Regions from separate parts of the Paenibacillus sp. GXUN7292 genome, predicted to be linked through region 3. Evidence: predicted binding sites of a transcription regulator. Region 3 holds the regulator's gene; each other region holds the start of a gene.

Region 1 (5,735 bases), on a different contig from region 3:
ATCCTGGTTTTTTTGCGGATGAGTTTGCGTAACGTGCGAATTGCGAACGAGTGACCGCCAGAAGTACGCGAACGTACACAGTGACCTGATGCAAAAAGGCTGTCAGTACCGTCAGTACCGTCAGAAGAACGCAAACGCCGCAAGTAACGAATACTTGGACAGCGATCCGCTATTGCGCCGAAACAACTCATTAAACCGAAAACCGAAAACCCCTCCCTCGGAGTTTGAAGTCAACAACTATCTGGACACACGATCCGCTATTGCGCCGAAATCCCCTCATTTGCTCGTTAAAAGTGACACACGTTCCGCTATTGTACGAAAACTACCCAAAAACGGACCTGAAATGGGCCGATAACGGAACCAGTGTCCGCGAAACACCGAAAATAGTGTTTTTAGGGCAAATAGCGGAACGAGTGACCGCCAAATATAAGCAAACGTTAGCTCAGCCCCCACTAAACGCCATTATTGCAAACGCGGCTTGTAACTTCTAATTCTTTGTTTACCACTTGCACTTTCCAACAATCCAACCTCAACTAATTTACTAAGAATGCGTCGTGCTGTCCGATCAGACACTCGCAAATGTGCAGCTAGCTCTATTGGTGTAATAGGCCGCAACAAACGGCGAGTAAAGCGGACGGTTTCAGCTTCCAGCCAATTTAATTGGTTCGAGACATCGATTGAAATAAATTTCCCAATAAAGGCAAGCACCATCTGCTGACATTGCTTTGGCTCATCGATAATGGATAAATAGGCGACAGGCAAAAAAGTCCAGCCATCAAGTGCAAGCAAGCTATGGCGGCGGCATAAGTCTTTAAATCTGCGTACATCAAGATCCCTTGCATGAGGACCGTAGCCTTGAATTTCTATTCCGCCTTTAGCTCCAGCTGGCATGTAGGCCAAGTCAATATAACGGTATCCATTGCTAAAATCACGTATTTCCCACTCAGGATACAGATCATTAAAGTTACCGACAGCAGGGAACCAGACCATGCGGAGAAACTCAATAGTACCATGGCCTAGCCCTTTTTCCAGAAGCTCTCGTCTACGTGGATTTTTATCAATGTTAATATTCGACTGCAGCCATTGCAAATAGTACTCCTCAAATTTGGACATCATCTTAACCTCCGATTTTTATTTTAGAAAATACAAAAAGCCACTTCACAAGGGAACACCTATTAAGGCAGTCCTTTTGAGAAGCGGCGTATTCTTTACGACCATATCAATTTTTACAAATAATAAAATTATAGCTGGTTTGTAGGAAAGAGACAACTAGCGGAGACAACTGGCGAATTGAAAAATGATTTTGACGACGAAGCAGACAATGCATATACGAACTGACTGTGCGCCTTTACGAACGGAATTCGACGAATGACCGTAACCCGCTACCGTGCCAAACATACCTCATTACACAGTCTCCACAGCTGATCCGTCCGACCGCTATCTAAAGCATAACTCGGATAATGATTGGATCCGACAATATACTTGATTCTTTCGGTAAGCTTTACATTGAGCTCTGCGGGCTGAATAATACCCAGTTTATCATTAAACAGCTGTCCGCTCATCTCTTTGAACTTAGCGTTGCTGCATATTTCATAATAGTTATTCGCCATGGCATCGGGCAACGGAAATATCAGGTTTTGCATATGGGCTGCTAATTTCCAAAGACCGCTTAGATTTCTTAACGTACGTTTTGACATACGCACGCCGGATATTTGCAGCGCATTAACTTTGATGCCATACGGTTTCCATTCTTCCGCCATTTTGCGAGTAAGCATGAATAAAGCCATTTTGGAGTCACCATACATTTTGTAGGAGTTGTAAGGGCGGGCTTGAGAAGCGTCACTATTAGTGTTTGCGATTAAATTCCATTCAATGGAGCGCTTCGGATCAAAGAAGTGTTTAATATTGGTGCTGCAAGCATGAAGCACTCGTGCGTCATCGGATTTTTGCAGAAGGTCGAGCAGCAGATGAGTCAATAAAAAAGGGCCGAATGTGTTTGCTGCAAAAGTCAGCTCGATCCCATCAACGCTGCCTTGCCATTGGCGCTGGCCATGCTTAAAATGTGCCGCATTATGAATAATGCAGTCGATATGATCATAATGTTCACGTAGACGCTCATTGAATTGGTGAATGGATGCAAAGGAGGAGACATCGAGCTGAAGTAAGCTAACGTGAGTTGATTTTGTTTGCTCCATGATTTCATGCATGACAGCAGCGCTCGACAATGTATCCCGGCAGGCCATAACGACATGCCAGCCATTGCTGGCGAATTGGATGGCTGCAGCTTTTCCAATGCCGGAGTTTGCTCCTGTAATAATAACAATCTTATTGGCCCTGCCAAACTCATCTCTCATAGCGGCCCTCCATATTGTTGTATTAGCTGCTCGATGGTTTTTTCATTTTGCACATGAGCAGCGACGATCAAGTCGATCGCTGTACTATTAAGCAAAGCGGCAAGCTGAGCTTCATCCTCAAAGGCGTCAGGCAGCTGATTGCTTGCGGCCATCACGGAAATGCCTGTATGAAAAAGCTTCATTTTCAACAAGATTAGCTCCAGCTGTTCGTCTGATAAGCGGCTGAAAATCGGATCGCTTCGCATATGCTCAATTAAAAAGCCGCCGCTGCTATGCTGCTGTTTCAATAAAGGATGTTTGGAGTTAATAAGTTCTAGAAACAGCACGCTGTACTTCTTGGCAAATAACAGGCTGGCCATGCCGATGTCCTTGAATGGATCGCCGGATTGCTGCTCCTGCAGTATTTGTTTGCTGATCATAAGCGTCTTTTCGATTACAGCTTCAAGCAATTCCTCAGTGTCTTTAAAATTTACATAAATAGGGGCAATGGAGCTCCCCAGCTTTGCTGCAACGCTGCGTATAGTAATGCCTGCAAAGCCCTCTGAGGAAGCGATGTCGAAGGCAGCATCAATAATTTGTTCTTTTGTAAACTTTGTTTTCGGTGCCATTAAGCTTCCATCCTTTTACTAATATCATCCGATATATATCATTCGATATTTAATATTATAAGTGTTGTGTAAAGTTATGTAAATAGTATAATTGTACTTGTGTGACATTTATCACATCACCCTAAAATTTGCCACAGTATAATGAAACCAAGACCACAAGTTACGGAGGTAATCATTTATGAACAAAGAAATTAATATCCCAGAGAATCCGGTATCGCGATTTCTATTCAGCAGCACGAGAGCAGGTCTAATCTGGCTGGTAGTACGTTTGTATCTTGGATATGCATGGATTACAGCAGGCTGGAAAAAAGTTAATTCTGATGCCTGGACAGGGGATAATGCCGGTGCGGCACTAAAAGGCTTCTTGGGAGGCGCTATTGCAAAATCGCAAGAAGGCGGAGATGTAACTGGCTGGTATGCATCTTTCCTTGAAAATTTTGTTATACCAAATGCAAAAGTATTCAGTTATATGGTTGCTTTTGGGGAATTGCTAGTAGGTTTGGGACTTATCTTAGGTCTTCTAACAGGGATTGCAGCATTTTTCGGAGCACTTATGAACGTCAGCTTCTTGTTCGCGGGTACACTAAGCACAAATCCTTTATTGTTTATTCTTGCAACTTGGCTAGTTCTAGCTTGGAAAAACGCAGGCTGGTACGGACTTGACCGCTGGGCGCTTCCGCTGCTTGGGACACCTTGGACGAGGGATAAAAATAAAAAAGATGAAATATCAGCTTAACCTGACTATCAAAACGTGCATCAGTCGCATTTGCGATTGCTGCACGTTTTTTTATTGCAGAAAAAGCATAGCATCACAAATGGAGGTTATTATTCTGCGGCACTTATGTTATGTTTACAAGGACGATAGTTATGGCGGATGATCATAGCACTTCGTTGCTTCTATGATTCACCGATTTTTTTCAATGCTGAAATGGGTTGGGAGGATAAGCATGAATCAAAGACTGAAGCAATTGCCTAATATTTTGTTGAATGCTGGAGGCGGAATAGTCAGCAACAAAGATGAATGGGCGCAGAAACGCAGAAAGGAATTAGTCGAGCTTTTTCGTACGCATGTGTATGGCAGGGCTCCTGTTCGCCGTCCGGAATCGATGCGTATAGCGGTAAAAGCGGAAGATCTGATGATGGACGGATTAGCTGTACGTAAAAAAATAGAAATTCAATATGAAGGGCCAGGCGGCACAGGTAAGCTCCCGTTTGTCTTGTTTATTCCTGCTAAGGCAGACAAGCCTGTTCCTGCGTTTGTTCTTATTAATAATCGGGGTACAGCCGTTGCGGATCCCGATCGCAAGCAATTAAGCGGCTTTTGGCCGGCCGAGCTGTTGATTGAGCGAGGATATGCAGCCGCTGTTTTTCAAGTAGAGGATGTAGACCCGGATGTGCATGATGAATTTCGCAACGGTGTGCATGGCTTGTTCGACCCGCCGCTGGATAAGCGGCCAGGCGATGCATGGGGCACGATAGCGGCGTGGGCATGGGGAGCCTCTCGCGTGATGGATGCGCTGGAGGAGGAAGCGGCTATTGATGCGAGCCGAATTGCTTTAGCCGGCCATTCCCGCGGCGGAAAAACAGCTTTATGGGCCGGCGCCGAGGACGAGCGCTTCGCAATGGTCGTAAGCAATAATTCTGGCTGCACCGGAGCGGCGCTGTCCAGAGGCAAGCAGGGAGAACGAATTAGCCATATTAACGCTTCCTTTCCTCATTGGTTTGCCGAAAATTATAAGCAGTACAATGATCGCGAGGATGAGCTTCCAGTTGACCAGCATATGCTGCTAGGACTTATCGCTCCTCGCCTGCTCTATGTATCCAGCGCAACCGAGGATAGCTGGGCAGACCCTGAATCAGAATTTTTATCACTTATTGCAGTACAGCCGATTTACAAATTGCACGGCTATGATGGGATAGGCGCGGAAACTATGCCTGCTGCTGAAACCCCTATTAGCAGCGAGAGGCTAGGTTATCATCTACGAACAGGGGATCACGATTTAACAGAATATGATTGGCGCTGCTTTATCGATTTTGCCGACGCCAATCTCATTTAGAATAGACAACAAGCCAATGGCTCCAATACAGGCAGCTGTTGGCTTGTTGTTGTTTTAGCAAGGATGACGAGTCGAGTTTTTTCGATTAATATAAGGGTAGTCAGGAAAGCTATCGTTTCATTATGGACAACTATTTATAACCAATAAGAAGGGGCAACGGAGAGCAAGCTTGGGACTGGAGAAGCGGCAGCGTCCGCCTTTGTAGGCCAATTTTAACCTTTATAGGTTTTATGTAATATAAAAAATTGGAATACAACAGCGGTCGGAAGCCCAACTTGATCGTAGTAGCCTTCTATCTTATGTAACCTTATTCATAATGAATCGATAAAGCGAAAGGAGCGAGGCTGGTTGAAAACGATTGATTTGAATTGTGATATGGGCGAAGGGTTTGGCGTCTATCGCATTGGCGATCCTGGCCTTGACCATCAAATTATGGAGCAGATTACTTCTGTTAATATAGCGTGCGGATTTCATGCGGGCGATGCGGCGACGATGCGGGCGATGGTGAAGCTTGCTGTGCAGCATAATGTTGCAATTGGCGCTCATCCGGGACTGCCGGATTTGATCGGCTTTGGGCGCAGGGAAATACAAATTACGGCGCAGGAAGCTTTTGATATGACAGTATATCAGCTGGGAGCACTTAGCGCTTTTGCCAAGGCAGAAGGCGGAATTGTCCGTCATGTAAAGCCGCATGGCGCTTTGTACAATATGGCGGC
Region 2 (5,735 bases), on a different contig from region 3:
GCCTCAGTAGATATGCCGATGCCCGGAACAATAGCTCCGCCCAAATAATCTCCACTTGCATCGATGAAATCGAATGTTGTTGCTGTTCCGAAATCTATAACGATAAGAGGCGCCCCATATTTCACAATACCTGCTACCGAAGTTACAATACGGTCTGCTCCGACCTCGCGCGGGTTTTCATATCGGATGTTTAGACCCGTCTTTACGCCTGGACCGACAATCATCGGCGGCATGCCCAAATATTTGTGGCATAGGCGCTCAAGAGTCGGCATTAATGGCGGCACAACTGAGGAAATAATAACACCCTCCAGCTGTTTCAAATCAACGCCGGCATACTGAAATAAATTATGAATGGTCATGCCGTATTCATCTACAGTTGCTGAACGATTCGTGCTGAGCCGCCAGTGCTGCAATAATTCTTTACCATTGTATATTCCTACAACGATATTCGTATTGCCTACATCAAGAACCAGAATCATCTAGCGGCTCCACCCTTCTTCTCGTTTAGATCCAAGCTAATATCAAGCGATTGGAAAGAATACGTTAAATTTCCTACCGATATAACATCGACGCCGCTTTGTGCAATAGCATAAATCGTCGACAGCGTTACGCCGCCCGATGCTTCTACGATAATATGAGGCGCCTTTTGTTTAATATAAGCAACTGCTTCCTTCATATTCTCAGGGCTCATATTGTCCAGCATAATAATGTCAGCGCCGCATGCTGCCGCTTCTTCTACTTGCTCCATGGACTCCGCTTCCACTTCAATCTTCATCGTATGCGGAATTTGCCGGCGGGCAGCTTGAACAGCAGCTGTAATGCCGCCTGCTCCTTTAATATGATTATCCTTAATCATAACCGCATCATACAGTCCAAAGCGATGGTTAGCGCCGCCGCCTACTCGGACAGCATATTTCTCCAAGCTGCGATGGCCCGGCGTCGTTTTTCTAGTATCCACCAGCCTTACAGGGAGGCCTTGCAGCTCATTCACATAAGCTCTTGTTTTGGTTGCAATGCCGGACAGTCTCTGCATAAGGTTCAAGGCAAGCCGCTCGCCTGTCAGCAGGCTGTGTGTGCTGCCTTCCACTTCTGCGATAATAGTCCCCTTGGCAACCTCCATACCATCCTGAACGAACGGTTGGAATTTCAAGCTGTCATCAACCATTTCAAAAACGAGCTGGGCGATTGAAACGCCTGCTATAATGCCGGCTTCCTTGGCATGGATGACAGCCTTGGATTGCGAGCCTGCCGGGATTGTTGATTGCGTCGTAATATCTCCGCTGCCAACATCTTCCGCCAGCCAGCTGCGAATTTGATTGCGAAGCTCTGTATTATAACCATTAGTCAGTGTATTAAACATATTCAATTCGCTCCTCGGTCATCCCATGCTCGCGATGCAGCACCGAATGTTTTCTCCAGCGCACATCATCCCGATTCGGAAAATCCTCTCGATAATGGGCGCCTCTGCTTTCCTCTCTGTGCAATGCCGATTGGGCAGTTAGCAGCGCGCAGGTCAACAGATTAGCAAACTCATATTCCTCACGTTCCGATAACAAGGAATAAAAAATAGGCAGCTGACGCTTCAGCTCTTCGATTCCTTTTTCCAGCCCTTGCTTGCTGCGCATTAATCCAACATATCTGACCATCACCTTCTGCAGCTTTAGTCTACGCTCTACCACCGGTTGCATGGACGGACTTGTTCGATTTAAGGAAATCGTGCTGCGCGGCGCTGAAGTGAGAGCAGGAAGCTCATTTATGCGCTTTACAATTCTTCTGCCAAACACAATCGCTTCTGATAACGAATTGCTGGCAAGCCGGTTGGCGCCATGAACACCGGTCGATGATACTTCCCCGCAAGCAAATAGTCGCTTAATATTAGTTTCGCCATTAAGATCGGTTTTCACCCCGCCCATCATATAATGCATGGCAGGTGCTACAGGTATCCAATCCGACGTTAAATCCAAGCCGTACTTTAAGCAATACTCATAAATAGTTGGAAAACGGTGCTTGATCATCGCTTCCGATTCATGTGTAATATCCAAATAAACAAATGTCGATTTGGTAAGCTCCATTTCGGTTACGATCGCCCTCGCCACAATATCACGCGGCGCAAGCTCCAATAGCTCATGGTAGCGTTCCATAAACCGCTCGCCTTTTATATTGCGCAGAATAGCGCCTTCCCCGCGAACAGCTTCTGAAATAAGAAAGCGAGGAGCTCCAGGATAGCAAAGCGCCGTCGGATGAAATTGAATAAACTCTGCATCCTGTATATACGCGCCAGCTCTATAAGCCATGGCAACGCCATCGCCAGTAGCCACCTCTGGATTTGTTGTGTAACGATATAATTGTCCTGCCCCGCCGGAGCATAATATGGTCGCTTTGCCGCGCACAAACAGCCTGCAGCCATCTTCCTTTTGCACAATCGCCCCGCAGCACTCATTATCTTCAGTTACAAGATCGATCACAAAATGATCATCCCATACTTCAATGTTTGAGTTGGCCATTGCCGTCTGCGAAAGCGCACGCACAATCTCGAAGCCGGTTGCATCCCCGTTAGCGTGTAAAATCCGGCGCTGGCTATGCGCGCCTTCCTTCGTCAAAGCAAATTCGCCATTTTCCAAATCAAACTGGGTTCCCATATTGACAAGGCTGCGAACACCTTTCGGTCCTTCATGCACCAATACATCAACGGCTTCTTCAGAACATAGTCCTGCGCCTGCAATGAGCGTATCCTGCAAATGGTACTCCGGGGAATCCTCAGCCGAAATAACAGCGGCAATTCCGCCTTGGGCATAGCGTGTGTTGCTGTCCATTAATGATTTTTTAGTAATCATGAGTACGGAATGCTGCTCGCTCGCTCTTATAGCGGTAAAAAGACCGGCAATGCCGGCCCCTATTACAATTACATCCTTATCCACAACTGGCAGCTTTTCCAGTTCGGTGTCTGTTAAATATCTAGGAATCATATTTATTCCTCCAGGTACGAATGGGAATGGCTGCTATTTGACTAGCAGCATGCGCTCCAAGGATTGTCTTGCTTGGTCCGCAATGTGAGGCGGCACATAAATTTGAGGCTGCATTGTCTCTAAGCATTTTACAAGCTTTTTGAGATTATTGACCTTCATATTCGGACATACCAAATATTTTGAAGCAAAGTGGAATGTCTTGTCAGGGCTGTCAAGGCGCAGCTGATAGCCTGTTCCATCCTCCGTACCTACAATAAACTCCTTAGCATCCGATTCCTTGCAATATTTCAGAATAGCTGTTGTGCTGCCCACAAAATCACCGAGTGCTACAACTTCCGGACGGCATTCTGGATGCACGACGAACTGTGCATTTGGATATTTCACTTTCATCTCTTCTACATCTTTAACGGTAAGCATATCGTGAGTGTTGCAATAGCCTTCCCAAATAATCATTTTTTTGTCCGTATTTTGCTGGACATAATGACCAAGGTTTTTATCAGGCACCCAAATGATTTCATCGCTTTCAACAGAGTTCACTACTTTAACTGCATTGGCAGATGTGCAGCAAATGTCTGTTTCGGCCTTAATTTCTGCAGATGAATTAATATACGTGACGACCTTGGCATTTGGATGCTGAGCCTTAAGCTTACGCAGGCCATCGACGTTAACCATATCCGCCATAGGGCAGCCCGCTCGCTCGTCTGGAATAATAACCGTCTTATTAGGAGCAAGAATCTTGGCGCTCTCCCCCATGAAATGCACACCACAAAATACGATAACATCCGCATCCGTTTCTGCAGCTTTTTGAGCTAGCAAAAAGGAATCACCACGAAAATCAGCTACTGCTTGAATTTCATCACGTTGGTAATAGTGAGCAAGAATAATGGCATTCCGCTCTTTTTTCAGCTGAAGCAAACGCTCCGTTAATTCACGATTTTGTTCTGCTTTTCGCTCCATTGCCAATGCTTCCACAATAGACCCTCTCCTCTGTATGAAGGACGAGACTTTATCCCGTTCCGTTATTCAAGCAGCGACCTTGTGAAAAGTTGCACAAAGTCACCAAGCCGCTGACCTGTAATCATTTACTCATGTGAAGTTTTCAAAATAATTGGATTAAAACTTAATGTACACTTGCCTGCGTAGTCTGTCAATGGATGTGAGGTCATTTTTTCGACACAATTAATATTTCTTTTCCACAGTGCCTAAGAGAGGGACCGAATTCGCTTTCGATTCCCAAATATTACATAAAAAAGAAGACCCCCGTATATCGGAGGCCTTCTTAATCCTATTATTGTTTGTCAGGATCATCAGAAGGATCACGTTGTCCATCTTGACTCGGAGGCGCTGGCTGATCTTCCCCATCACGAGGCTGGATACGAACCTTAACATCTCCAATCTCATCGATAATCGGTTCAGCAGTTGATACTGCCGGACTTTCACTGGAAGCACCTTCAGTTGCCTCGCTAGTAAGTGTACCGTTCTCGATAAGTGATTTAATTTGATCCATCTCAAGTGTTTCTTCAGAAAGCAATGTATTTGCAATGAGATGCATTTCTTTGCTTTTCTCTTGAAGAAGCTTTCTCGCACGATCATAACATTCGTTAATAATCGTTTGCATTTCTTGGTCAATTTCGTATGCAATTTGATCGGAATAATTCTGCTCATGGCCGATATCGCGTCCAAGGAATACTTGGCCTTGTGAGCTTCCGAATTGCATAGGGCCAAGCTTGTCGCTCATACCATATTCCATAATCATGCTGCGAACGATGCCTGTAGCTTGCTTGAAGTCGCTGTATGCTCCTGTGCCAATTTCGCCGATAAATATTTCCTCAGCTACCCGGCCAGCCAGCAAACCAGTAACCTTATCAAGCAGCTCCTGCTTCGTTACAAGCATGCGATCTTCCTTCGGTAGCATGATTACGTATCCGCCTGCGCGTCCACGCGGGATAATAGTAACTTTATGAACCATATCCGCATGCTCCAAGAAAAACCCTGCAATCGTATGACCCGCCTCATGATACGCAACGATACGCTTCTCGCGGTCGCTGATGACACGGCTCTTCTTTTCTGTACCTACAATAATGCGGTCAATCGCATCGTCAACCTCAACCATTGCGATATCCTTCTTGTTGCGTCTTGCAGCTAGAAGCGCTGCTTCATTCAGCAGATTTTCGAGGTCTGCGCCGCTAAAGCCTGTTGTACGCTTAGCAATTACATCGAGCTTCACGTCACCATCAAGCGGTTTGTTGCGGGCATGTACCTTCAATACCGCTTCGCGGCCCTTCACGTCAGGACGGTCAACCGTAATTTGACGGTCAAAGCGGCCTGGACGCAGCAATGCCGGGTCCAAAATGTCCGGACGGTTTGTTGCCGCTACGATAATAATACCTTCGTTCGCGCCGAAACCATCCATCTCGACAAGCAATTGGTTAAGCGTCTGCTCGCGCTCATCATGGCCGCCGCCAAGACCTGCGCCGCGCTGACGGCCTACAGCATCAATCTCATCGATAAATATAATACATGGCGCATTCTTCTTGGCATTCTCGAACAAGTCGCGAACACGAGAAGCACCGACACCAACAAACATTTCAACAAAGTCAGAACCGGAGATGCTGAAGAACGGCACCCCTGCCTCGCCTGCAACTGCGCGCGCCAGCAATGTTTTACCTGTACCAGGAGGACCTACAAGCAGTACCCCTTTAGGTATGCGAGCGCCAACTAAATTGAATTTGCGCGGGTCTTTAAGGAAGTCAACTACTTCTACAAGCT
Region 3 (5,735 bases):
TTATTGTAACAATCAGCCAGCGCTTAGGATTCATGAGCGGCGGACGTTTTTTTTCGATAACTCTCATTATTGGCTGATCATGCGCTTGAAGCTGGCTTCCGCTTCAAACTTGATTTTTTCTTCATCCAACAGCAAGCACTCGCGATTGCGTACCAATTGTTTGCCGTCTATCCAAACGTGAAGCACATCCTTGCCAGATGCAGAGTAAACAAGATGGGACACAATATCCGTCATAGGATAAAAATGAGCTTGATCGATATTCAAAGCAATAAAATCTGCCTTCTTGCCTGCTTCCAGGCTGCCGATTTGCTCGTCCTTCCATAATGAACGTGCTCCGTATATAGTGCCAAGCTTCAATGCCTCGCTAGCCGGAATAACCGTCGGGTCATAGGATACACCTTTGTGAAGCAAAGCTGCAAAGCGGATTTCTTCAAACAGATCCAGATTATTATTGCTTGCCGGACCATCTGTGCCGAGCGACACACGCATGCCCGCTTTAAGCAATTGCGGCAATCTGGCTACACCGCTTGCAAGCTTCAAATTGCTGATCGGATTATGGGAAATCGCAACATCACGCGCGGCAAGCAAAGCAATTTCTTCATCGGTAAGATGAACGGCATGAGCAAGTAAAGTTGGGCAAGAAAAAAAGCCTAAACGATCCAAATGCTCAACTGGTCTAGCGCCGTAATCTTTAACGTTTTGCTCTACCTCTGCAATCGACTCTGACATATGAGTATGTAGGGGCAGGTTATAATCGCGCGCCGCCTGTACAAATTGCTCAATATAAGCCGGAGGGCAAGTATAAGGCGCATGCGGGGCCAGCATCGTTGAGATTCTGCCATCTGCTTTACCATTCCAATCGCGTGCGAAGGAGATGGCGTTTTGCAGCTTCTGCTTTTGCTCTTCCTCCGAGCAAAGCCCGATTACGCCTCTTGTCAGCATACCGCGCATGCCAGAGTATTCAGTAATTTCGGCAACTAACTCCATACGATCATACATATCTACAAATGTAGTCGTACCGCTTAGCAGCATTTCTACTTGCGCAAGCGCCGCTCCATTTTTAGTATCCTCAGCTGTATACTTTGCTTCCATTGGCCACATTTTTTCCGACAGCCACACCTGCAAATTTTGGTCATCAGAAAAGCCGCGCAGCAGCGTCATTGGCGTATGTCCGTGAGTATTGACCAGCCCAGGCATAAAAGCTTGCTTCGCACCGTTGATATGCTCCACATTTTGTTCAAGCAAATGCTGTGGCGGTTCTGCTTCGCCGATATAAGTAATGACATCATTAGTTACTACCATATGACCTTTAACTACCGGCTGCTCATCGTTCATCGTTACAAATAGACCATCTTTAATCCAAATTTGACCCACTCTCTTCAACTTCCTCTCGGTTTAAATAATAGGCAAGGCTAAGCAGCTCTTTTGTAAAATCCGCATGATGGATTCTTACCTCTTCAGGAACACGCAAAACGGTAGGGGCAAAATTAAGTATGCCCTCTACGCCTGCATCAATAAATTGATTAGCTACATTTTGCGCTTCCGGGGCTGGAACTGTAATAATGCCTATGCGAATTTCCTGTTCATCGATAGTTGCCTTCAGCTCATCCATTGGCTTCACAATCAAATGATTTATTTTTGTCCCTACCTTAGCAGGATGGATATCAAAAACAGCGGTTATTTTCATATTGTCCTTGGAGTACTGATTATAATTGCAAAGCGCATGTCCAAGGTTACCGGCTCCTACTAATGCAACATTTATAATTTGATCCACTTTTAAAATCTGGCGGATTTTCTCACTTAAATAGGTAACATCATATCCTATCCCCTTGCGGCCAAAATCACCAAAGTAGGCAAGATCCTTGCGTATTTGAGCAGGATTCAAATCAAGCTTAACCCCTAAATCCTGTGAAGAAATAGTTTGCACTTCATGATACTGCAATTCATTGAGCACTTGTAAATAAATCGGAAGGCGTTTGACAACCGCTTCGGATATTTTGGCTTGCTTCATTATTCTACCTCCACTTGAGCGGGATTGAGCCATTCTCTCATGCGTACAATCATTTGATCGGCATGCATCGTTTCAATTTTGGGTCCTGGCAGCGAGTACAAAAAGTGCTTTCCATAATAAGTCTCTATAACACGTGTATCATAAATAATAACGATACCTTTATCTTGTGCTGAACGGACTAATCTGCCAAATCCTTGCTTAAATCTGATTACGGCCTGAGGAATAGACAGCTTCATAAAAGGATTTTGCTTTTTGCGCAGCAGCAGCTCCGCCTTCGCTTCCGCTAATGGATGATTCGGCGGCTGAAAGGGCAATCTTACAATTGCCAGACAAACAAGTGCATCGCCAGGAATGTCCACTCCTTCCCAAAAGCTGCTTGTTCCTAATAACACTGTCATAGGATGCTGCAAAAACCGCCTTGTCAGCTTCGTCCTGTTACTGCTGTCCATTCCTTGTCCCAGCACGGTAATGTCGGTACCGGCCAGCAGCTCCTTCAATGGTTCATAGGTCATTTTGAGCATCCGGTAGGATGTAAACAAAATAAGCATTCGACCTTTCGTTTCTACGGCAGCGGCAGCAAGCGACTGCGCTAATTTTTCAATATACTTGTCGCTGACGGATGCCCCTTTCAATACCGGAAAATCTCTAGGAATAACGACCAGCGCTTGCTCCCTGTAATTAAATGGAGATGGCAATAGAACCGTTTTTAAACGACCCTGCTCCTTGTATCCTGATAATCCGAGCTGTTCAGCTGCATACTGGAAAGATTTTTGAACGGTTAAAGTAGCAGAAGTTAGTACAATACTATCTTTAACATCAAAAAAATGCTTTTGCAATTGCTCGCTGACATCTACTGGTGCAGCATATAATTGCACAGATCGAAACCGGTAAACAGGATTTGCTTCTATCCAATAGACAGAATCATTTTTTTCTAGCTTGACAAATATTCTAAGCTCATCCTTAATTCGCGTCAAATCACGCATAGCTCCATTAATATCAACTGCTAAAGCTTGGGATTGGCTTTCCTCTGCTCTTTCTTTTATATCATTGAGCATTTTATCAACCGTTGTAATTATACTGTTCAGCTCGATATGAACATTTGATTCTGAAGCAGCTATCGCTTCCCATTGCTTCGGCAGCTCTTGGCTGGAAATCCGATACACAACTCCGCCTGTATCTGCGTTGTCCTCTGAGCCATTTGACGTAAGCTGAAACATAAGCTCATACAAGGCATCCCATTGATCCTTAATCTCCTGCAGTTGGGGAATGACTGCATCAATCGTCTCTATCCAGGCCTCTTTATGGTCATCCACTTCTTCGTTCAAGCTGGAGCGAAGTGATAGCAGCATGCCAGTACGTGAATCCTTATATAATCTTGTGATGATTTGAGGCAATTGCAAGTAAGCAATTTGAATGCCAAGATGCTTGCCGGCTACATCCTCGACATGATGCGCTTCATCTACGATAAGATGGCGGTATGAAGGCAGCAAGCGATGATCGGCATGTATATCTGTAAATAGCATGGAGTGATTCGTTATGCAAACATCGGCTATGCTAGATTCATGCTTGGCCCGATGATAGAAGCAGCGCTTAAACCATGGACAGGCTCTGTTCAGACAAGAGTCAGCATCGCTGGAAACGGCTGACCAGTACTCTGCGCCGCGATTGCTCAAATTCAATTCTTCGTAGTCACCGGTTTCCGTCTCATTCAGCCAGACGACCATCTGTGCTCTCGTCAGCATATCATCATTCGTGCTGATTGGCTCCATACCGTTAACTTTAGCTTCAAATTTTCGCAGACATAAGTAATTTCCCCTGCCTTTAAAAATCGATGCCTTGAACGGAAACGGAAGCACTTCTGTTAATAAAGGAATGTCGCGATGACGCAGCTGCTCCTGCAAGTTGATTGTATGTGTACTTACGACAACTTTCGCTTCTTTGCGAATGCTATAATATAAGCTCGGGATTAAATAACCTAGTGATTTTCCTGTTCCAGTTCCTGCTTCAATTAATAAATGCTCGTCATTGCTGAGCGCATTGTAAACACGATGGAACATTTCTACTTGGGCAGTCCTTTCCTCATATTGAGGAAATTTTTGCTTAAAATTATGCTGGATCATATCCAAATATTGCTCAAAGCTTAATTGGCTTATATCCAAATCAGCAGCAGCCTCTTCGCGCGGCGGCTTTTCCTCTGTCCATTCCCGGGCGCGCAATGCAAATTGGCGATAATAATCATATTCGGCAGAGTCCAAAGCTGTTTCACTTGATACAAGCTGCTCTGTCTGCTGTATGAGCCAGCCAAAATCACTGCCGGCATCTATTAAGACAGATAGCCGCTGCAAAGTAAGCAGCGGCATCTGGCGCAGTTTTTTCATCATTTCGATAAAAATTAATGCAGTAGCCATTGCGTCACTGTCTGCACGATGCTGCTGCTCATGTGATACTTCAAATAGCTGTGCAACAACTCCAAGCTGATAAGAGGATATGGAAGGATATAATACGCGCAGCATTTCAATCGTGTCAAGCCTGCGGCCTACAAAAGGCAAATAGCCGCATTGGTCTAAAGCTCTGTTGAGAAATCCTGCATCGAAAGCCGCATTATGAGCGACAAGAACAGCATCATCCAACAGCGGAATCACATTTAGAATAACGTCATCAAGCATTGGCGCATCAGCAACAATTGCTTCATCAATGCCGGTCAATGAAGTTATAAATGCGGGAATTTCTACAGAAGGCTTTACGAACGAATTGTAAGTTTCCACAACCTTCAATTGTTCATCAACGATTACTGCAGCTATTTGTATGATTTCATCTTCTATTCCATGACCTGTCGTTTCCAGATCGATTACAGCATACTTCATTCATCCCTATCCTCTCACAAACAGCACAACTCCGTGCTCCCAAAATATAAAGAAAGCTGCTTCGGCTGGCTTAGACATGCTTCAAGATTATTTAATGAGTGCGCAAACTGCGGATAAACATCATAAGCTTTCCTGAAAAACTGCTCGGCAAGTGATAAATTTCGTTCAATCGCTTGTATGCAGCCTAGTGCATTATATCCCAGTGCAAGCCACTTTGGATAATCAGTCAGTACAATAAGCAACTGGAATTGTCGCTGTGCCTCATGCCATTGCTGCATATGCATCATGCTCATGCCCAAAAATAATCGGGCCATATTGCTCTCCGGGGCCAATCGGATCACTTGGCTGAATTGATCGGCAGCTTCTGAAAACATAAATAAATTATAATAGCCCTTGCCCTTATGAAGCGCACTTTCAGCATCCCAAGTCAATGTGCTGTTTGTTTGGCTAAATTGATAATCCTGAGCTATCTGATTTGCAGAAATCGACGATGAAACAGTATCGCTTTTTGATGACTGCTGCATATGCTCATCCATTTCTACAGCTTGGCAGCTATTTTGCGATTCGGCAAAGCAGGTCCATTTTTCCTCAAATTGCAGCCATTGCTCGATGCATAAATCACTTGCATGCTTCAGCTCAAGCAGCTGCTGATGGAACTCGTCCTTTTGTATTTCATTGGCACAAGGGTACTGCTCAATAATATGATCCAGCATCTCGTTCATCGTTGAAAACATATGTTGAAAAATGACGCATCCCGCCTTTGCAAATGAACTAAGGAGTTGATACGTACATTCTCTGTCGTTCAGGATGTTTTCATACTCATCAGACAATTGTAGAATGCGGTTCTGTGCCCATTATTT
Region 4 (5,735 bases), on a different contig from region 3:
ATCGAAAATCATGTTTCTGATCGCGCATTGTATTTGGACAATATACTTATTTATTTCAATCAATCTTCCATTGTTTTGGATAAAGGGGGCAGGTCCAATGCGGAGACGTTATTTTTGAGCGATTATAAAAGCTCCATCTATTCTTATAGCTTTTGGCAGGGGCAATTTGTTGAAGGCTATACCTATCGATTGCATCCCAGTAGCGAATTTTTAATTATTCCTGGATCTATTAGAAGTCTTTTGCCTATTTCCATTAAGGAAACACCCAAATATCAAATTATCGCGTTACTCGATACAGATCGAATGCTGCAAGCATTTCACAACTTGCCTGATGTCGAATTTATGATAATGGATAAAAATAAACAACCTCTCTTTCAAACAACAAGTGATTTTCCCGAGTCCGTGCTAAATAAATTTGAAGGAGCGGATGGAGAAGTAGAGCAAGGCCAATATTACTATTTCTCACAAAAAGGAAATGAAAGCGCATTATCATACATCGTTAAGATGCCTACATCAATCGTATCTGCACAAATGAAGAAATTTAACCTCAACTTACTGTTGGCTCTTGGTCTGTCTATTGGAGCCGGGATTGTCTGCTCCCATTTTTTCAGTAGAAGGCTTTACCGTCCAGTTAAGCAAATCATCACAGCAGTCCAGCACTCAAAGCTGAAGGGACTCGGAAGTACAATTAGCGAATTTAATTTGATCCATGACAAAATTCATTCCCTGATTAAAGAAAGAAACGATATTCAAACCGAGCTGATCAATAAAAAGTCGCTGCTGACTAATTACGGATATATGAATAAATTGAAAATGATCCGATCGGACTTAAGCGATTTGCAGGATTTCATTCTAGCCAACCGAAAATTTCGAATTATTCTTTTTCATTTACAATTCCGGCATGCTTCGTTAAAGGAGCTCAATATTTCTCTTGACGATGTGTCTTACTACTTAAGGGAATACATAAATTTGGTGATGAGTGACAGTTTTCCGGGTTCACATACCTTTCAAATTGAAAGCAATCAAATATTATCGATAATTTTTGACGACAAACCGATAGACACTTTACAAGAAACGATGCTTCCCTTGAAGAAAGTGTGGGACGGAGATTCACAGTATTACCTGATCTCTATAGCTATGAGCTCTATCTACGCGTCCGCCGCAGAATTCAGCAAAGCTTATAATGAAGTGCTGGAGAAAGCGGGTCAGGCCAAGCTGCTGTCGGAAACTCAATTTATTTCTGATCTCCGTCCGCTAGTTAATCATGCCTATGTATTAGAAAAAGAAAAAGAATTTGATCTTAACTTGCGCGAAGGTAATATACTCGAATCTAAAGAATCGCTGAACCAAATGCTGCGATATTTGCATCAAAAGGAAGAGAGCGCTGACAATATCAGAAAGTTCGCCAAATCCATATTGGAGAGGATATTCCAGCAAGCTGCTACGTTTGATCAAAAAGTAAACTTGGCTGAGCACCGTATAGATTTAAAGGAGACCGAGGAATGTTTCACCATCGAAGAAATAAGTCATTTGATGGAACCGCACATTGTCCGAGTCACTTCCTTAATCCGCTCTGTAAAAAATGAGCAAAACGATTTGGCGAATCGTGCGGCCGACATTATGGAGGCAAGCTATGCAAAGGATATTTCATTGGATTCGGTAGCAGAATCATTAAATATCTCAAGCAATTATTTGTCTATTTTGATGAAAGAAAAAACAGGTATTAACTTCAGCGAGCATCTAAACAATGTGCGAATTCGTAAAGCCAAGGAATTGCTCGAATCTACCAGCCTTAGTGTTCAAGATGTAGGAATACGAATTGGCTACCGCAACGTTACATCTTTTATCCGTATGTTCAAAAAAGTTACCGGCCTGACACCGGGCGATTATCGCAAACAGATTAAACTTCAGCCTTTCCGTTAAAGCAATAAGCTTAAGCTTATAATCAAGAAATATCGACACAGTCATCCTTAAAGGACATACGGTTTCTACGCGAAATATAAGAAAAAGTTTGCAGTGAAAACTTATAAAGTCTTATATATTAAAAGGTTAAAAGCGCATTTATCGAATTCCTTGACCATCTTTGACTTTTACTTTTCAATCCGTTATTATATGATTACGTTATTTAATTGTTCAACTGAATGAAGGAGGAGTTGTTAATATGAATTTTGTACCTATGGTTATCGAGCAAAGCAATCGAGGTGAGCGATCATATGATATATACTCCCGTTTGCTGAAGGATCGTATTATTTTCCTTGGCTCTGGCGTGAACGATGTAGTTGCTAACTCTATTATTGCTCAGCTGCTATTCCTCGCAGCAGAGGATTCTGAAAAGGATATTTCGCTATATATTAATAGCCCTGGCGGTTCAATAACAGCTGGTATGGCGATCTACGACACTATGCAGTTCATCAAGCCTGACGTATCGACCATTTGTGTTGGCATGGCTGCTTCAATGGGCGCATTCCTGCTTACTGCCGGAGCTAAAGGCAAGCGCTTCGCGCTGCCAAACAGCGAGGTCATGATTCACCAGCCGCTCGGCGGCGCTGAAGGACAGGCAAGCGATATTGAAATCCGTGCAAGACGCATTCTCAAAATGCGCGACAAGCTCAACAACATTTTGGCAGAGCGCAGCGGCCAGCCTCTTAGCCGCATCGAGCAGGATACAGATCGCGACTATTTCATGAGTGCTCAAGAAGCGCTGGATTACGGCCTGATTGATAAAGTTATCGAAAAGGTTTAAGCGAAGAGCTGTAACTTACATCAAGCAGCTGCAAAATAGCCCGGATCATGCTTTCCGATGGGAGCCTGATTCGGGCTATTTTTATGTGTAAGAGGTGGCGCGTACCGATCCTGTATTAATTTTCATATACAATTGTGTTTTTCGGGGCATTTTTGCGTATTCTGTATGAAAATTCATATACAATTGGCCACTTTCAGGGAGAGCACCGTTTTCAGGTAACGCCAACCGCTACTGTATGATGTTTCGGATACAATTATTTGTACAATTGTTTTCTTCGAGTCATGAGTTTTTTCAACAACCCGATGGAATACAGTTAGTTTGGAAAACAAACACATACTTTTCAACTACATAAGCTCACTGGCCAACAAGAAGATAACCCTCTCTAATGGTCTATCAAATCGGTATCAATCTACCGCAACTACCCATCAAGTCGGTATCGACCTACTCCAACTACCCATCAGTATCGATCTACTCCAACTCCCAATCAAGTCGGGTATCTATCTAATCAACTGCTACTCAAGTTTCAAATATCTATCTACTCCAACAGCCATAGGCGTGACGTATGCATGGTTCTATCCTTCAATAAAACGGTTCATTCTAAGGCATGAATGCACTGCGTGCCATCTCGTATAAAATTGTTTTACAGCACAGCATCCTCACTGATGCTTATAATTTGTGATTTTTATCACTTCTGCTTCAATATGACGATGCTATGCTTGCAATACAGATCATGACAGCTGCCAGATGCACTACAACACCGCATTACAGGCACCGTTATTGAACTGCTAATATGCTCAAGGAGGTGAGCTTATGGAAATCGTTCCATTAGAGAAAGTAGAACAGCTCGCCATCAAAAAGTGGAACGTATATAAGCACAATAAGCTTCATTACATCGCCCGTTCCATGCTTGCCAGTATGTTTATCGGTTTTGGCGTTATCGTAGCCTTCAAATCAGGCAGCTTCTTTTATAACGTCGGATCCCCTTTAACCTATCCAATGGCGGCGCTGACATTTGGAGCTGCCATTATTCTGATAACGTACGGCGGCGGCGATTTGTTTACAGGCAATACGTTTTATTACACCTACACATCGCTGCGCAAAAAAATTTCATGGCTTGAGACAATCAAATTATGGGTAATTAACTATTCAGGTAATTTACTCGGCGCACTAGTATTCGCTTTTCTCATATGGACGACGGGTTTGTTCGACTCGCCGACCGTCAACGGCTTTCTGCTGGATGTCGTAAGCAATAAAACCAATGCTTCTACTAGCGAGTTGTTCTTCCGTGGTATATTATGTAATTGGCTCGTATGTCTTGCCTTCTTTATCCCGATGGGGCTGAAGGGTGACGGACCAAAAATGTTCGCGATGATGCTGTTCGTATTTTGCTTCTTCATATCGGGCTACGAGCACAGTATCGCCAATATGTGTACGTTTGCCATCGCTTTTGTATTAAACCAGCCGGGTACAATATCGATTCAAGGTGCGCTGCATAATCTCATACCTGTCACTATCGGCAATATTATCGGCGGCGGCCTGCTGATGGGCTGGATGTACTACTATGTCAATAAACCTTATTTAAAAGAAATGGAAAAGGTGGAGGAGCAAGATGAAAAAAACTAGAATCGTTGTTATCGGGACAGGGGCTGTAGGCTCGACTACCGCATATACTTTATTGCTGCGCAATCGCATGGACGAATTGGTGCTAATTGATTCCAATGCAGGCAAAGCGGCTGGCGATGCGCTCGATATGAACCATGGCATGCCTTTTGTTGGAGGGGCTAAAGTGTGGGCCGGTACATATAAGGACTGTGCTGGTGCAGATATAATCATTATTACGGCAGGCGCCGCTCAAAGGCAGGGCGAGACGAGGATCGATCTTCTGAAACGAAATGTCAGCATATTTGACAGCATTATCGAACAAATACTGCCTTATAATCAAGATGGCATTCTGCTAATTGCTTCCAATCCGGTTGATATTATGAGCTACTTTTCATTGAAAAAATCGAACTGGCCGGCGCACCGCGTCATCGGCTCAGGCACATTGCTTGACAGCGCTCGCTTCCGCTACCTAATAGGCCAGCATTTGCATATTGATCCGCGCAGCGTTCACGCTCACATTATAGGCGAGCACGGAGATTCAGAGCTGCCGGTTTGGAGTCTGGCCAATCTGGCCGGAACAGCCATTGAGCTTAGCAATGAGGTAAAAGAAGAACTGTTCGTCCAAACAAGAGATGCAGCCTACGAAATTATCGAAGCCAAAGGAGCAACCTATTACGCGATCGCACTCGCGCTGGATCGGATTTGTACAGCTATTCTGCAGGATGAAGGTGCGGTGCTTAACGTATCTACCCTGCTGGACAACTACTATGGCGTCTCAGACGTTTATCTTGGTGTTCCATGTGTCGTAGACCGCAGCGGCATCCGCAAGGCTCTGGAAATTAAACTAACCGAGCACGAACAGCAGCTCTTCCATAAATCAGCAGACAAGCTTAAAGAAATTATTAAAAGTATAGAGATGTAGGATATAATTAAGTACAGCAGTTGACAACTAGTCAGCTGCTTTTTTTATAGCCAGGTTATTATAAATTTGAACGCAAAAAAAGGAAGCTGTCCTCGCGAGTTACAACCCTTCGCGAGACCCTTCCATCCCCTGCCTGCAGCCCTCGAAAGCTGCAGATAGTTATTATTGGTTCTCGAGCTCTTCTTTGCTTACAAGAGCGACTAAAGCGTTTACAGCCTGTTCTGCGTCCGAACCTTCTGCACTTATGGATACTTCAGTACCTGAGCTTATCGCAAGGCTCATAATACCCATAATAGATTTAGCATTCACTTTTTTATCGTCTTTTTCTACGAAAACCTCGGAGGAAAATTTATTCGCTTCTTGTACGAATAACGCTGCTGGCCTTGCATGAAGTCCCGTCTTTAGACGAACAACAACTGGAAGCCTTGTCATGGAATCATAACCCCCTCTATTTTACTATTTCACATA

The links. The regulator Rex, encoded in region 3, represses fermentation and respiration genes when NADH is low (regulators of the CRP and FNR family bind a similar motif). The targets are predictions, from matches to a motif close to TTGTGAAATATTTCACAA.
Region 1: the regulator Rex is predicted to act here: its motif matches at 3,062-3,079, upstream of ACRRU2_RS12090 (DoxX family membrane protein).
Region 2: the regulator Rex is predicted to act here: its motif matches at 4,003-4,020, upstream of nadA (quinolinate synthase NadA).
Region 4: the regulator Rex is predicted to act here: its motif matches at 3,417-3,434, upstream of ACRRU2_RS25070 (formate/nitrite transporter family protein).

The regions. Positions count from the first base shown of each region.
Region 1 covers NZ_JBOZWO010000012.1:31,387-37,121, forward strand. Annotated here, with positions in the region: gene ACRRU2_RS12075 (transcriptional regulator) at 463-1,113, opposite strand; gene ACRRU2_RS12080 (SDR family NAD(P)-dependent oxidoreductase) at 1,383-2,354, opposite strand; gene ACRRU2_RS12085 (TetR/AcrR family transcriptional regulator) at 2,351-2,962, opposite strand; gene ACRRU2_RS12090 (DoxX family membrane protein) at 3,141-3,698, shown strand; gene ACRRU2_RS12095 (alpha/beta hydrolase family protein) at 3,910-5,019, shown strand; gene ACRRU2_RS12100 (LamB/YcsF family protein) at 5,368-5,735, shown strand, end outside.
Region 2 covers NZ_JBOZWO010000045.1:27,514-33,248, reverse strand. Annotated here, with positions in the region: gene ACRRU2_RS24745 (type III pantothenate kinase) at 1-479, opposite strand, end outside; gene nadC (carboxylating nicotinate-nucleotide diphosphorylase) at 476-1,360, opposite strand; gene nadB (L-aspartate oxidase) at 1,353-2,966, opposite strand; gene nadA (quinolinate synthase NadA) at 3,000-3,938, opposite strand; gene ftsH (ATP-dependent zinc metalloprotease FtsH) at 4,255-5,735, opposite strand, start outside.
Region 3 covers NZ_JBOZWO010000019.1:99,780-105,514, reverse strand. Annotated here, with positions in the region: gene ACRRU2_RS16510 (DUF5590 domain-containing protein) at 1-67, opposite strand, end outside; gene ACRRU2_RS16505 (amidohydrolase) at 67-1,335, opposite strand; gene ACRRU2_RS16500 (redox-sensing transcriptional repressor Rex) at 1,355-2,011, opposite strand; gene dinG (ATP-dependent DNA helicase DinG) at 2,011-4,875, opposite strand; gene ACRRU2_RS16490 (hypothetical protein) at 4,890-5,597, opposite strand; gene panD (aspartate 1-decarboxylase) at 5,698-5,735, opposite strand, start outside.
Region 4 covers NZ_JBOZWO010000047.1:15,024-20,758, forward strand. Annotated here, with positions in the region: gene ACRRU2_RS25060 (helix-turn-helix domain-containing protein) at 1-1,923, shown strand, start outside; gene clpP (ATP-dependent Clp endopeptidase proteolytic subunit ClpP) at 2,162-2,743, shown strand; gene ACRRU2_RS25070 (formate/nitrite transporter family protein) at 3,554-4,366, shown strand; gene ACRRU2_RS25075 (L-lactate dehydrogenase) at 4,353-5,267, shown strand; gene ACRRU2_RS25080 (HPr family phosphocarrier protein) at 5,430-5,699, opposite strand.